One region of the Paenibacillus sp. FSL W8-0439 genome, then DNA from elsewhere that is predicted to be linked to it. Evidence: predicted binding sites of a transcription regulator. Region 1 holds the regulator's gene; the other holds the start of a gene.
The links. The regulator Rex, encoded in region 1, represses fermentation and respiration genes when NADH is low (regulators of the CRP and FNR family bind a similar motif). The targets are predictions, from matches to a motif close to TTGTGAAATATTTCACAA.

Region 1 (9,231 bases):
CAATACCGATTAATATTTCCTTGATCCATCTAGGCATTAGGCCATACCCCCATTTGCTGAGATTGACGTGGCAAAACGATAAACTTCGTCGCATTGCCTTCGCTGAGTCGGATATAGACATTGTTCGAATCCATATCGGTATCAGCCTTGATACCTGTCTTTTTCTTTTTCATCTGCTCAACTGTAGATGAAATTTGAGTATACTTTTTATTTTCCATCGCTTCGGCTACAGGAAACATAGCCTCAGACCACCATTGATTCAGTGCTGAATTGGAACGATCTGCGATATCCAGCTTAATGGTGCGGCTGCCAATGATGGATTGCCCTTTTTGCTTAACCACATCGACTAATCCGGCCACATCCGCCTGCGGTTTGAGATCTAGTTTCAATACCACCTGATCCTGTTTAATATCTATTTGAGCGCTTGTCACGCCTGGATATTGAGATACCAGTTTTTCCAGAGGACTTTGCATTGTAACCTGACGGTAAATGAACCATCCTCCAAACATTAACAAGGCTGCCAAAACGGCCGCCACAACAATAGGAACTGCACGCAATTTCAAACAACATCCTCCTCTCAAAATGTAAAACCCAGAAGAAACGGGACGAATGTCAACAAACAACCAAATTGCATGATCTTATAATGATCAGCAACTCATTTATCTATCATTTTTGTCTATCACTTATAAAATATAGTATATCATAACGTAAATCTAATATCGAAGGCAATGTGTGGAGGAGTTGTGATAAGGCAAAAAGATGCTTCTGGCTTTTAGTCCAGCTTTGCGGAGCATTAAGTAAAAAGACGCAAATACGAATTAAATCGTATTTGCGTCTTTTTCTAATACTTTCAATCATTCCAAGCTATATAGACTGAGTATAAAAGTTATTTGGAGTGGCCCCATAGCTGTCAGCCAGCGGAGTGGAACACTTGAATCTGCAGAAGCGAAGCGATCGTAAGATCAAATGGACTACGCAGCGCTCCTAACGCTTTTGGGTACTCCCAAGCCACCAATCCACACTCTTAACATGGTGCTAGTAATTAGGCAAAGTATACTTTATCCCCGTCGATGCTCCATCTGAGAAACGGTAAAAGGTATAGTTGTGATGGCTTTCATCATCGTAAAACAGTTGCCATACATATTCGCCATTGAACACACTCGGTTGGAGCCTTACAATTTTTGCATTTGGAAGTTGCTGCTGAATTATTGCTGTCATTTTTTGCTCGTCGACTCCGTTTTTCATCAGCTCGGTATGAACACCACTTGGATCTGCGGCAGGTATGTTAGGTTGCCCCTCCATTTTTTGAAAAGGAACCCACACCATTATATTTTCATTCTGTGCGTTTTTTCCTTGAACTACCCAATATATCTGATCCCACACAGACTTCCAAGTCTGAGTCGTGCTAACCAGACCACCTGATTGCTTGGCCTTCATGATAGCGGCATTTTTCTCAGCCACCTGGTCTTGAGTAACATACGAATAATACCAGAAAATGCTGACCAGGATCAGTATTACGGCCAAAATGGCGACCGCTATCCATTTCTTCTTATTTTTCAAACCTGTGCTTCCTCTCTAAGGGGATGTGACACCTAAATTAGCGCGACAGCAGCCCTTCAAAGGCGGCTTGTGCCTCATGTTTGATACGTTCCTCGTCCATCGTCAGGCATTCGCCATTTTTCACAACCTGACGGCCGTCTACCCACACATGAGCCACGTCTTTGGCACTTGCAGAGTATACGGCATGAGAAATAAGATCTGTACGCGGCAAGAAATGGGCCTGATTCAGATCTAGCGCGATAAAGTCAGCCTTATTGCCTGCTGCCAGCGCTCCTACCTCTTTTAAACCAATCGACTTTGCACCGTACTCTGTTGCCAGACGTAGTGCTTCATTTGCAGGAACTGCCGTTGGGTCGCCAGATACTCCCTTGTGAATGAGTGCTGCCAGACGCATTTCCTCGAACATATCCAGGTTATTATTGCTGGCAGGACCATCTGTTCCGAGTGAAACAGTAACTCCTGCACGCAGCAATTCAGGCACTCTAGCTACACCACTTGCCAGCTTCAAGTTGCTGCCTGGATTATGCGATACCGCCACACCTCGTTCCGCTAACAAAGCTATTTCTTCGTCGTTCAAGTGAACGCCGTGGGCAACAAGTGAAGGACGGGAGAAAAAGCCAAGCTTATCTAAGTGTGCAACTGGACGCAAGCCGTAGTCGCGTACGTTTTGTTCAACTTCGGCGATCGTCTCGGACATGTGCGTATGCAACGGTAAATCGAGATCATGTGCTGCTTGAACAAATTTCTCAATAAACGCAGGCGGGCATGTGTATGGGGCATGAGGAGACATCATTGTTGTGATACGTCCGTCTGCTTTTCCATGCCAGTTACGCGCAAAAGTCACGGCCTCAGCTAGCTTGATCCGCTGTTCTTCTTCTGAACAGAGTCCAATGGCTCCACGCATCAAGCTTGCACGAATGCCCGACTCTTCAGCTACACGAGCCACCTCATCCATATGATCGTACATATCCAGGAAAGTCGTGGTTCCACCTTTCAGCATTTCCAGCACTGACAAAGAAGTTCCCCAGTACACATCCGTAGATGTAAACTTGGCTTCCATAGGCCACATTTTTTCCTGAAGCCACACTTGAAGTGCCAAATCATCTCCATACCCTCGCAGCAGAGACATCGCCGCATGACCATGAGTATTGATCAGACCAGGTAAAAACAATAACCCCTTGCCGTCGATTGCTTCTGTCTCTTCCTCACCCGCAGGCAAAGTCTCGCCAATGTAAGTAATACGGCTATCCTCCACAATCATAAAACCATGGATTACCCCAGCCTCGGGTCCATTCACGGCAAAAGAACCGTTTTTAATCATCCATTTATTCACTGTCATATTGTACTTCTTCCTTTCCGTCCTCCAGATAATAAGCGAGGCTAAGCAAATCAGTTGTAAAGTCTGTGGCATGTATCCGAATGTTAGCTGGTGCCTTGAGAATGATAGGTGCAAAGTTTAAAATCGCTCCAATTCCACTCTCAATCAGCCTATCAGCTACGTGCTGTGCCTCAAAATCAGGTACAGTAATAATCCCGATTCGTATATTTTTTTCTTTCACAGTCGCTTCCAGTTCATCCATCGGCTGTACGACCAAAGTATTGATTCTGGTCCCAACCTTATCCGGGAACGCATCAAAAACCGCCACAATCTTCATATTGTCTTTTAAATAAGCATTATAGTTCGATAGGGCTTGACCCAGATTACCCGCTCCGACCAATACTACATTAATTTGCTGGTCGATTTTCAGGATATGGCGTATTTTCTCAATTAGATAAGAAACATCGTAACCGATGCCCTTCCGACCAAAATCGCCAAAATAGGCAAGATCTTTACGAATTTGGGCCGGATTCAAATCTAACCTCTGTCCCAGCTCTTGAGAAGAGACCGTAGCCACCTCCCGTTTGTGCAGTGCATTCAGATAACGTAAATATACGGGTAATCTCCGTACGACAGCCTCTGAAATTTTATCTGATTTCATACTTGCTCCCCCTAATTGTAACGGACTTTAAGTGTCCGTCCGTTGTGCCTCAGTCTCCGGGGCGGATTGGAGCCATTCGGCGATGCGGGGCACCATTTGCTCCGATGGCATATGCTCCATTTTTGGTCCCGGTAACGAGTACAAAAAGTGCTTTCCATAATAGGATTCGATCACACGCGTATCGTAAACGATGACGACTCCGTGGTCGCTCGCTGTACGTACCAATCGCCCAAATCCCTGTTTGAAGCGAATAACTGCTTGTGGTACAGACAGCTTCATAAATGGATTCTTCTTCTGCTGCTGGAGCAACTCGCTTTTGGCCTCCAGTAACGGGTGGTTGGGCGGTTGAAACGGCAAGCGAACGATAGCCAGACAAGTCAAAGCTTTCCCTGGAATATCGACGCCTTCCCAGAAGCTACTGGTTCCCAGCAATACAGAAGCTTTCGCTTCCTGAAAACGGCGGGTTAGCTTGCTGCGACTCCCACTGTCCACACCTTGTCCTAACACGGTAATATCGCTGGACGCTAACGCCTCTTTGAGCGGCTCATACACTTGCCGGAGCATCCGATAGGAAGTAAACAGAACGAGCATTCTCCCCCGCGTCGCCTGGGCAGTCGCTCCTAGAGAGCTAACGAGCATCTCTACAAAATGTGCATCTCCTACACTGCCCTTCACACTCGGAAAATCTCGCGGAATGACCAGCAACACCTGATCCCTGTAATTAAAGGGTGATGGGAGCTGTGACGTCATTAATCGTCCTTGATCTGCTGCCTCCTGCAAGCCGAGTTGATCGGTCATGTACTGAAACGATTTATCTACCGATAAAGTAGCAGATGTCAGAATAATACTTCTTTTTTTGTCAAAAAACATTTCTTTCAACTGGCGGCTCACATCGACGGGCACCGCATAAAATTGCAATGATTTACTACGGAATTGTCCACTCGCTTCAAGCCAATATACGGTTGTTTCATCATCGAGTCGTATAAAGAAGCGCAAATTTTCCCTAATCCCCGCCAAATCCTTAAGCAGACCCGTGATATCTGTAATGAGACTATCCGCCGCATAATCGTCATGTTCTTCCTTGACATCCAGCATCAGCTTGTCGCCCTTGCGCAAAATTTCGCTCAATGTTACATAAAGCTGATTTTCCAATGCCGCCGCCTGATCCCACTTTGCAGGCTTGGCTGACGGTTTGAGACGCGAAGAAAATTGCCCCGTTTCACCTGGTGTGGCATCAGTTCGCTCTGGTAACATGCCAAACAGCTTATCGCTTAGTAGGTCCCAAGTTTCCTTAACCTCTAACACAAGTGGGTACAACTGATCAATGACCGAGGCCCATTCCGTCGACTTCTCATGCCCCGACTTTGCCAACTGCTGACGTAACGAAGGCAATTGCCCATTCTTGCTGTCCTTGAACAATCGAGTCAGCGTATGCACGAGTGTGAAATATTTCATATGCATGCCCAGGTGCTTACCAGCTACTTCCTCTAGATGATGTGCCTCATCAATCACCAAGTGTTCATAGCTAGGCAGCAGCTGATGACTTGCTTTGACGTCGGTGAACAGCTTGGAGTGATTCGTTATAACCACATCCGCTGTTCCAGCTTCATGACGTGCACGATGATAGTAGCATTTGCGGAACCATGGACAAGAACGACCAAGACAGGACTCGGAATCACTAGCTACCGTTTCCCAAAAATCCCCTCCACGGTTGCTCAGGTTTAGTTCCTCATCATCACCGGTTTCTGTCAGAGTCAGCCAGACAATCATTTGAGCCGCTGTAATCAAGTCTTCCTTTGGTGTCGCGAAGTCTCTTCTGTTTATTTTATGTTCAAACTTACGCAGACACAAATAATGCCCCCGTCCCTTAAAGATGGCAGCCCGGAACGGGAACGGAATCACTTTGGTCAGCATCGGAATATCACGCTCTCGCAATTGCTCCTGCAGATTAATGGTATGCGTGCTTACGGTGACCCTCTGCCCATATTTTACACTGTGATACAGTGACGGAAGCAAATAGCCCAGGGACTTCCCTGTTCCTGTACCCGCCTCAATCAACAAATGCTTATCTTGACTCAGGGCTTGATTTACACCCTCAATCATTTGTATCTGCGCCTCGCGCTCCTCATATTGGCTCAAGGATGAACGCAAATTGTCCCGTACATCATCCATATACTGCTCAAAGGAAACGCCTGACAGTGGATTCGGATCATCTTCTCTGCGTGGAGCAGCCAGTTCAGTCCAATCTTCCACTTTAAGCGCAAGCTGACGAAAAAACTGATGTTTCTCCAAATCCTGAATAGGATCTAGCTCTTTCTCTTCTCGTATGCCGTCAAGAAACCAACCCAGGTCGCTGTCTTCCTCTGCGAACAAATCGCTAAGCCGCTGTATCGTTATCAGAGGCAGTGCTTGAAGCTCGCCCAGACACTTTAAAAACACCTCAGCCGTAGCCAACGCGTCGCTGTCTGCTTGATGAGGGCGGTCATGCGCCAGCCCAAACTCTGAGGAAACAAAACCTAGCTGATAAGAAGATAATGATGGAAACATAATTTTCAGAAAATCCATCGTATCCAAAATTCTACCGCTAAAGGGTAAATATCCACACCGGTCCAAAGCGCTTTGCAAAAAATTAAAATCAAACGCCACGTTATGACCGACGAGTACGACATCGTCCAGCATAGGCACGAGCTCCATCATCATTTCTTCGAGTGCAGGTGCATCCTTGACGTCATCGTCTGTAATTCCGGTCAATCCGGTGATAAAAGGTGGAATAGATCTGCCAGGGTTTACATAAGAGCCGTAAACACGGGAAATGCTGTTATCATGATCTATAATTGCAAGTCCGACTTGAATGATGTCATCCGCGGACTGGGTGCCTGTCGTTTCAAAATCCAATACCGCAAATTTCATTCGAGCTTAATCCTTTCTTATGACACATACAATAATAATAACTCTGTATAATAGCATAGCAGAAGATTGCCTGTTTGGAAATTAAGACAGCCAAAAAAGACGATGCACACGCCGCCTAAGAGAGGTGGGCATGCATCGTCTTACTCGGTGTCTGACAACTACATCCAGGTCAACATGGAGCTGTCGTAGCGAAGCTTTTCGACACCGGACAAACAGGCTTGCATATTGTGCAGTGGCTCGGGCAACGTTGGATCGAACTGATGCGCGAGAGCAAAATATTTTTGCGCCTCTTTTACGTCAGCCTGCTTTGCCATCAAACAACCCAGCGCATTATAGATGACCGCTTTTAGCCCTGGCTGTTCAGTCAGGTGCAGCACCTTTTGAAACTGGCTTATAGCCTCTGCTGGATCATCCAGTTGAAAATGAGCCATTCCCATATACATGTGACTCTGCCAGCTGTTCGGAAAATGCTGTAGCACCTGCTCAAATTGCTGGATTGCCTCCGGGTACATAAGTAAGCGATAATACCCCTGCCCCCGGTTAAATGCCGGTAGCTCCTTTTCAGGCAGCTCAGCGTCAGACATGTCGGCCTCTGCAGAAAATCCTGCTGCACGCAGGTAAACCATTTTTTCCTCAAAGGCCAGCCACTCATCCATAATTCCGTCACTCATTCTCCGCAGCAGACTCCAGTGCTGTAGCAGCTCCTGTCTGCGGGGGCCCTGGGCTGATGGGTAATGCTTCACGATATCATCTAACATGCTGTTCATTTCTGCGAATACATGCTGGAACATGTGCATCCCGCCCTTACGAAAGATGGATTAATACACTCACATTTTTCGCTTAAAAGACGGGTTTCATCCGCATTCCCATTCATTACATGATCGTTGCATGTACTTCCTTGTTCATCGTTTGGGCTGGTTTATTATGTTCATCCACAAATACCACAGTTGGTTTGTATGTTTTGGCCTCTTCATTCGACATGGAAGCATAGGAAATAATAATGACTGTATCACCGGGCTGGACCAGACGGGCTGCCGCACCGTTGAGACAAATCACGCCGCTCCCACGCGGTCCGGGGATCACATAGGTTTCCAGTCGAGCTCCATTGTTATTGTTTACAATTTGAACCTTTTCATTCTCCAGCAGATCTGATGTCTCCATTAAATCTTCATCTATGGTAATACTGCCCACATAGTTCAGGTTAGCTTCAGTAACCGTCGCGCGGTGAATTTTAGATTTCATCATGGTTCTAAACATGGGAAAGTACCTCCACTTTCTGTATTCTTATATTATCAATCAGTCGGGTATTCCCAAATTTTACGGCTAGCGCAACAATGACATCTTCTTGCACATCACATAGGCGCTGCTCAGGACGAAGGGGCTCCAGGCCAGGAAAAGTTAATATTTCAATGTAGTCAATATCTGCCAAAGGAGATGAGGAGATGGTCGACTCCACCATTTGATGTAACTGCTCAATCGTAATGGTGTTCTGTACAATATCTTCGCTCACTTCTTGCACCTTGCGCAGTGACTGGGACAGCACCAACGCCTGCTCACGCTGTTCCGCACTCAAATATACATTGCGGGAGCTAAGAGCCAAACCATCGGCCTCTCTGACGATAGGACAAGGTATGAGGGTCACATTCATATTGAGATCAGCCACCATTTGTTGAAGCACAGCAACCTGCTGCGCATCCTTCATGCCAAAGAAGGCCAAATCAGGACCTACCATGTTAAACAGCTTAGCTACCACTGTAGTTACACCATCAAAATGGCCAGGACGGGAAGCGCCGCACAAGCGGTCTGTCAGAGCGGATACGTGAATTTTAGTTTGAGTTGGCTGCGGATACATTTCTGCTACAGTCGGCAAAAAGACAATATCCACGCCTTCGCGCCGTGCTACTTCCAGATCACGCGCTTCATCGCGAGGATAGCTGTCCAGATCTTCGGTAGGTCCAAATTGAATCGGATTTACAAAAATGCTAAGCACGACTGTGTCTGCCATTTCACGCGCCTTTTGCATCAAGCTCGCGTGCCCTTCGTGCAGGTATCCCATTGTTGGTACAAAGCCAACTTTATGTTGTTGTACAGAGGCAGAATCGTGTACCATTTTTGCTCTATTGGCCCCAAGCTGCCGACGCTCGGCAATAATCTTACGCAGTTGAGCCACTTCTCTTACGATGATCATGACTGTGATTCCACCTTTTCCTTAGCTTGTTCCTGCGCTTGTCCTTTTGCCTGACCGTACAAGGACTCCAGGGACTCCACAACGCGATCATCCGCGCTGAACACATGCTCTGCGGCCGGGAATGCCCGCCCTTTCACATCGCTCACATACTGCTCAATGCTGCTGCGGATCAAGCCGCCAACATCGGCATAGGTTTTAACAAAACGTTTGCTGAAATATGGCGATGCATATTGAATTAGATCGTGATAAACAAGTACCTGACCGTCACATCCACGTCCTGCACCGATTCCAATGGTTGGAATGGAAAGTTCTTTAGAGATCGCCGTTGCCACTTCCTCAGTCACCAATTCCAGTACAATACCAAAGGCACCCGCCTGCTCTAACGCCTTGGCATCAGCCATTAACCGGCGTGCGTCTGCTTCGTCCTTACCTTGAATGCGATAACCGCCAATCTGATTAACCGATTGCGGAGTAAGTCCGATATGTCCTAGCACAGGTACACCTGCCTGAACAGTCGCTTTTACGACATCGGCAATTTCAGCTCCGCCCTCCAATTTAACAGCATGCGCATGTCCTTCCTGCATCAGACGACGG
Region 2 (4,805 bases), 2.4 Mb from region 1:
AAGCCCCCGAAACGTCGGCTGCAAATCCATTGATTGGGTCAATTTTAAAAATCTTAGTTCCCATCGTCTTGATGATCTTCCAGCCCCCAATAGACGTACCAAGCGCCATGGCTGTTGCAGCTGAGATTTTCACCCACATAGGTACTTCCAAATGGTCTTGATACCCTGCCGAGACGAGTGCGAACGTGATAATCCCCATCGCCTTCTGAGCATCATTCGTACCATGCGTAAACGACTGAATAGCTGCCGTAATCACCTGCATGGTACGGAAACCCTTGTTCACCGTATGCGGACTGCGATAAGCAAAGATGTATTTCAAAATCATCATCACAATGTAACCGACAACAAAAGCAATCAGCGGGGAGAAAATAAGACCCTCAACAATCCCGATAAAGCCGCTCCAATTTAATTTATCCTGTCCTGCACCTACATACACCGCTCCGGCCAACGCACCAATCAATGCATGGGAAGAGGATGAAGGAATACCGAACCACCAAGTCAAGAGATTCCAGATAATAGCGGCGATCAACGTCGCAATGACGATATCAATTCCGTTCGTAAGCTTGGTTGGATCAGCGACACTTCCACCAATGGTCTTGGCAACCCCGGTAAACAAGATCGCTCCGAGAAAGTTCATAACCGCAGCCATAATAATCGCACGTCGCGGCGTCAATGCACGGGTCGAGACCGAAGTAGCAATTGCGTTCGCCGTATCATGAAATCCATTAATAAAATCAAATGCCAGAGCAAGAAAAATAACAATACCTAGTACCAGTAAACTTGTATCCATGTAAAAGGACTCCCTTACGAGTTACGCATAATGATGGATTCCAGCATATTTGCAACATCCTCGCATGAATCCGTTGTCGTTTCAAGGCGTTCGTACAATTCTTTGCGTTTAATCAGCTCAATAGGATCAGTTACAGTTGCAAACAGGTTTTTGATGCAAATACGCAGTAATTCATCCCCCTGATTTTCCAAATCATTCAGGCGAATGGTGTATTCACGAATAGCCAGCAATTTTTTCTGTGAAAGCAAATGTACAGCCTTTTGAATTTCGTAAGCTGATTGACGCAAAATATCAGCGAACTGCACAATATACTCGTCCGGCTCTGTAATGTTGTACATATAAAAACGAGAGGCTGTCGCTTCAAGACCGTCCAGCACATCATCCATGGTCGTTGTCAGTTCCATGATGTCGTCGCGTTCGAGCGGCGTAATGAAGGTCTTGTTCAACTCAGTAATAATCGTGTGTGTGTAATCATCACACTTATTTTCATACTTCTTCATCTCATTGGTAAACAAAGTCACATCTTGAAGATTTGAAGTATGTTGGGCAAAATAATCGGCTGCTTGCACGATCGTATCTGCCATATTTTCCAACGTCTCGAAGAATATATCCTTTTTCTTCAATCTCATAACGATTACCCCTTTACGAAAATATCCGCAACCTGTTTCGACTGCAATAGACAACCTTTGCTATCTTATCACACTCATCAATGTTTTTGTAATGTTTGTAAAAGCAAATTTCTAGATATACGTATACAATGCCCGACATGGAAGGTCATTATCCGACAATTTTTCCCTAAAAAGGAGTATTACGTTTTCTAATTTGCTTCTATTGTTACATGTTCCGCTAGTGAAGTATCTGCAGGTACCACATGTATATAGGATGTGCCTGGCGTTAACGGGATTTCAACCCCATTTTTCATAAACCGAATCGCATCGCCAGATATATGCTGCCATTCAGCACGTATTAGCTTTCCTTGTTGAAACACCATGGCTTCTCCGCTACCGTCCAGCTCAACACTTAGTCTACCTACATCATCCAACGTTCGATGCCTCGTACTCATCACAATCACATTGGCCGCTGAGAGCTGTTGATTATTATTTTGATCTAGATGTGACTTTTCGTTCACAAAACGCTTATATCGTTGATCAGCTGGATCATAGGTATAAGATACGCGATAGCTTTTTAACAAAAATCGGATGTGCAAAGAGGCGGCACTCTCGTCCACCATAACTGGAGTTTCGCCAGTTTTAAGATAACGATATACTGGAACCTCCGTCTGCTTGACATACCCTTTGCTATCGCTTCCTTTACGCAGTCTGCTCACATCTGTGTATAAATTATGTGGAGGACGACGGTCTTTGCTTCGCCAGAAGTAAGCCCCTCCATTTGAAATCTCGTCCAGATGCTCCTTCCGCTGCTGCTGTAAAATCGCATAGGCATCTGTACTTCCCCCTGCATGTATCGGCAACGCACCATAGGTTTCGCCCAGTTCAATCAAATACGGTCGGATGCTTCGGACCGGACCGATCTTCACATCACCACCATGACTTTGGAAAAAAGCTACCAAACGGGTAATTCCGCCTTCTGCAAGAACTTCATATACCATGTCTGCCTGGCTAAGCCCCGCCTGTGGACGCGCAGCCGGAGCATTGTTAATCATGACAGCCAGCGGCCGCTCTATAACAGACTGCTCCACCGGAAGCCCGGTAAGCGGAGCTGTAAATGCCGGAACAGATGGCTCCTTAGACGGTTCAAGCACCTTTTTCTCTGTTTCTTGCTGGGTCGGTTTGGGAACGGATTCAGATTCACCCGTATTGGACAAAGCAGAACAAGACATCATTGTCATGCATAACAGAGCTGAGGCCATCACACGCAGCCAATAATTTCGTTGAGACATGGGCCCGGACAAGTTCATCCCTCCACATAGTTATTTTTCTCATTATAAGCTTTATTTCCTGTTTTTGTCTTGATTGAGGCATTACCTCTCTATAGAATACTTATCTGAAGACATTAAAATTTAAAAAAATATTTAGACTTTGTGATTTTTATCACAAATAACTGTAACTGAACCTAATACAATAAAGGTGTAGCAAAGATGATCATCCCAAACAAAATGAAATACAACCCATCATTATAGATTAAGAAAGAGGAGTGGTTTAAATGTTTAACAACTGGTTACGTGAGAACAAAGTAGCAATGTGGCTGCTGACTGTAGTACGGGTTTATCTAGGTTATGAATGGATGACCCACGGACTTGAGAAGCTGACTGGCGGATTCGACGCAGGTGGATTTATCTCGGGGGCCATTGCTAAAACAGGTGGAGATCATCCCGCTGTACAAGGCTGGTGGGGATCGTTCCTTGAAGCCTTTGCTCTGCCGAATGTCGGTTTGTTCAACGTCCTGATCCCATTGGGTGAGTTCTTGGTCGGGGTTGGCCTACTGCTTGGTACATTGACTACACTGGCTACTTTGATGGCTATGGTTATGAACTTCTCGTTCCTGTTCTCGGGTACAGTAAGCACCAATGCAATCTACCTGCTGGTTGAAATCTTCCTTATCGTTGCTGGTGCAAATGCCGGAAGAATCGGCTTTGACCGTTGGGTACTGCCCTTCCTGCGTGGACTGTTTGGTAAAAATAAAGATACTTATCAAACGGACCCCAATCGAAAAATAGCTTAACTACCCAAAAAACAACCGTTATCCTCTGGCTAATGGTTGTTTTTTTGTGCAGCTATGCTGCTTGTATGTGTGACCATGCTGCCCCTCCTCTATTTAAATGAACAAAGGAGTCCTCAAGTCCACTCTGACTTGGAGACTCCTTTTTCGGATTCATCTTCCCCCACAAACGTTTACAAGTTGGATACAACATGGAATGTTCACGATACATTTACCCTGTACACTACAGTTACATCAAAGAACGCAATGGAGGGTTATATCATGAAAAAAATCACCAAAGCCTACCTCATGCTCGCAGCAGTAACTTTCACAGTACAGACGATCGGATTGGGATCTACGACATCAGCCAAAGCAGCGACATCTACTACAATATCTCAAGCAGAAGGTGTGCAACATATTTCGAAAACCTTCGAGCAGCTACTACGCCAACCAGGCAAGTTACCTCAGGCATTCACTTATTTACAAAAGCATATCCAATCCATTCCGGCCTCTCAAGCTACCATCCTAGTGCTACACTTGGAAAATGCACAGAAACAGCAATTGGATTCATATGCACAGGCCTTATATCCGACCTCTATTCAAACTAAGATTAATCAAGTCTATAAACCTGGTGATTCGTTCACTAATGTAATCAGTCGGACAAGTGATACAAAGCTGAAAAAGCTACTCACTCAATCAAGAGATGCCGGCTACAAACTTGAAACCGCAGAAGGCATGTTTTACCCAGTCATCAATTATGAGAAATATAAAGTACTCGGAAATAACATTACCGCAGATATCCGCGACTATATTGACATCATGGCGACGGAATCTGGACAGCCGGCTACCAAGGATGCAGCTTTACACATCGGTTATCAACAGTTAGCCGGAAGAGTGCTGGCGCAAGAGTCGTTTATAACCCAATATCCACATTCCAATCGTACACAAGCAGTCAAATCATTACATGATCTCTATTTCTTCTATACTTTTTATGGTACGAACAATACACCATTATTCGATGATGACACCAACAAGATTCGCCCCAATGCCAAAAAAGGATATCAGCTCGTCGTTCAGCGCAACAGGGATTCGAAGAGTCCCTACATTCAAAAGCTAAAGGCATTTATGACACTACTAGATCAAAATGAAGATAAGCGAACTACGCAAGTATCCGCCTGGCTAAAAAAGAACGTGCCTGCTAATTAATCAAAGAGGAACAGACCAAAAGAACTTCCAACCCCACACATCATGTGGTTTCGGAAGTTCTTATTCTTACATTTACAGATCACTTTCTTGACCAAAAGCCCAACAATTGAGACTCAATGAGCCAAGGACATACGACTGAAAAAGCTTACGC

Region 2: a site for Rex is predicted at 2,830-2,847, ahead of MKX36_RS04220 (DoxX family membrane protein). Genes of this name have one in related genera too.

Annotation. Positions count from the first base shown of each region.
Region 1 covers NZ_JBBPAK010000001.1:3,355,458-3,364,688, forward strand. The annotation lists gene MKX36_RS14325 (AAA family ATPase) at 1-37, opposite strand, end outside; gene MKX36_RS14330 (hypothetical protein) at 30-563, opposite strand; gene MKX36_RS14335 (cell wall elongation regulator TseB-like domain-containing protein) at 1,036-1,560, opposite strand; gene MKX36_RS14340 (amidohydrolase) at 1,598-2,899, opposite strand; gene MKX36_RS14345 (redox-sensing transcriptional repressor Rex) at 2,886-3,539, opposite strand; gene dinG (ATP-dependent DNA helicase DinG) at 3,567-6,449, opposite strand; gene MKX36_RS14355 (tetratricopeptide repeat protein) at 6,608-7,240, opposite strand; gene panD (aspartate 1-decarboxylase) at 7,323-7,706, opposite strand; gene panC (pantoate--beta-alanine ligase) at 7,699-8,637, opposite strand; gene panB (3-methyl-2-oxobutanoate hydroxymethyltransferase) at 8,634-9,231, opposite strand, start outside.
Region 2 covers NZ_JBBPAK010000001.1:933,018-937,822, reverse strand. The annotation lists gene MKX36_RS04235 (inorganic phosphate transporter) at 1-790, opposite strand, end outside; gene MKX36_RS04230 (DUF47 domain-containing protein) at 805-1,419, opposite strand; gene MKX36_RS04225 (DUF3048 domain-containing protein) at 1,608-2,702, opposite strand; gene MKX36_RS04220 (DoxX family membrane protein) at 2,954-3,472, shown strand; gene MKX36_RS04215 (hypothetical protein) at 3,731-4,654, shown strand; gene MKX36_RS04210 (dioxygenase family protein) at 4,727-4,805, opposite strand, start outside.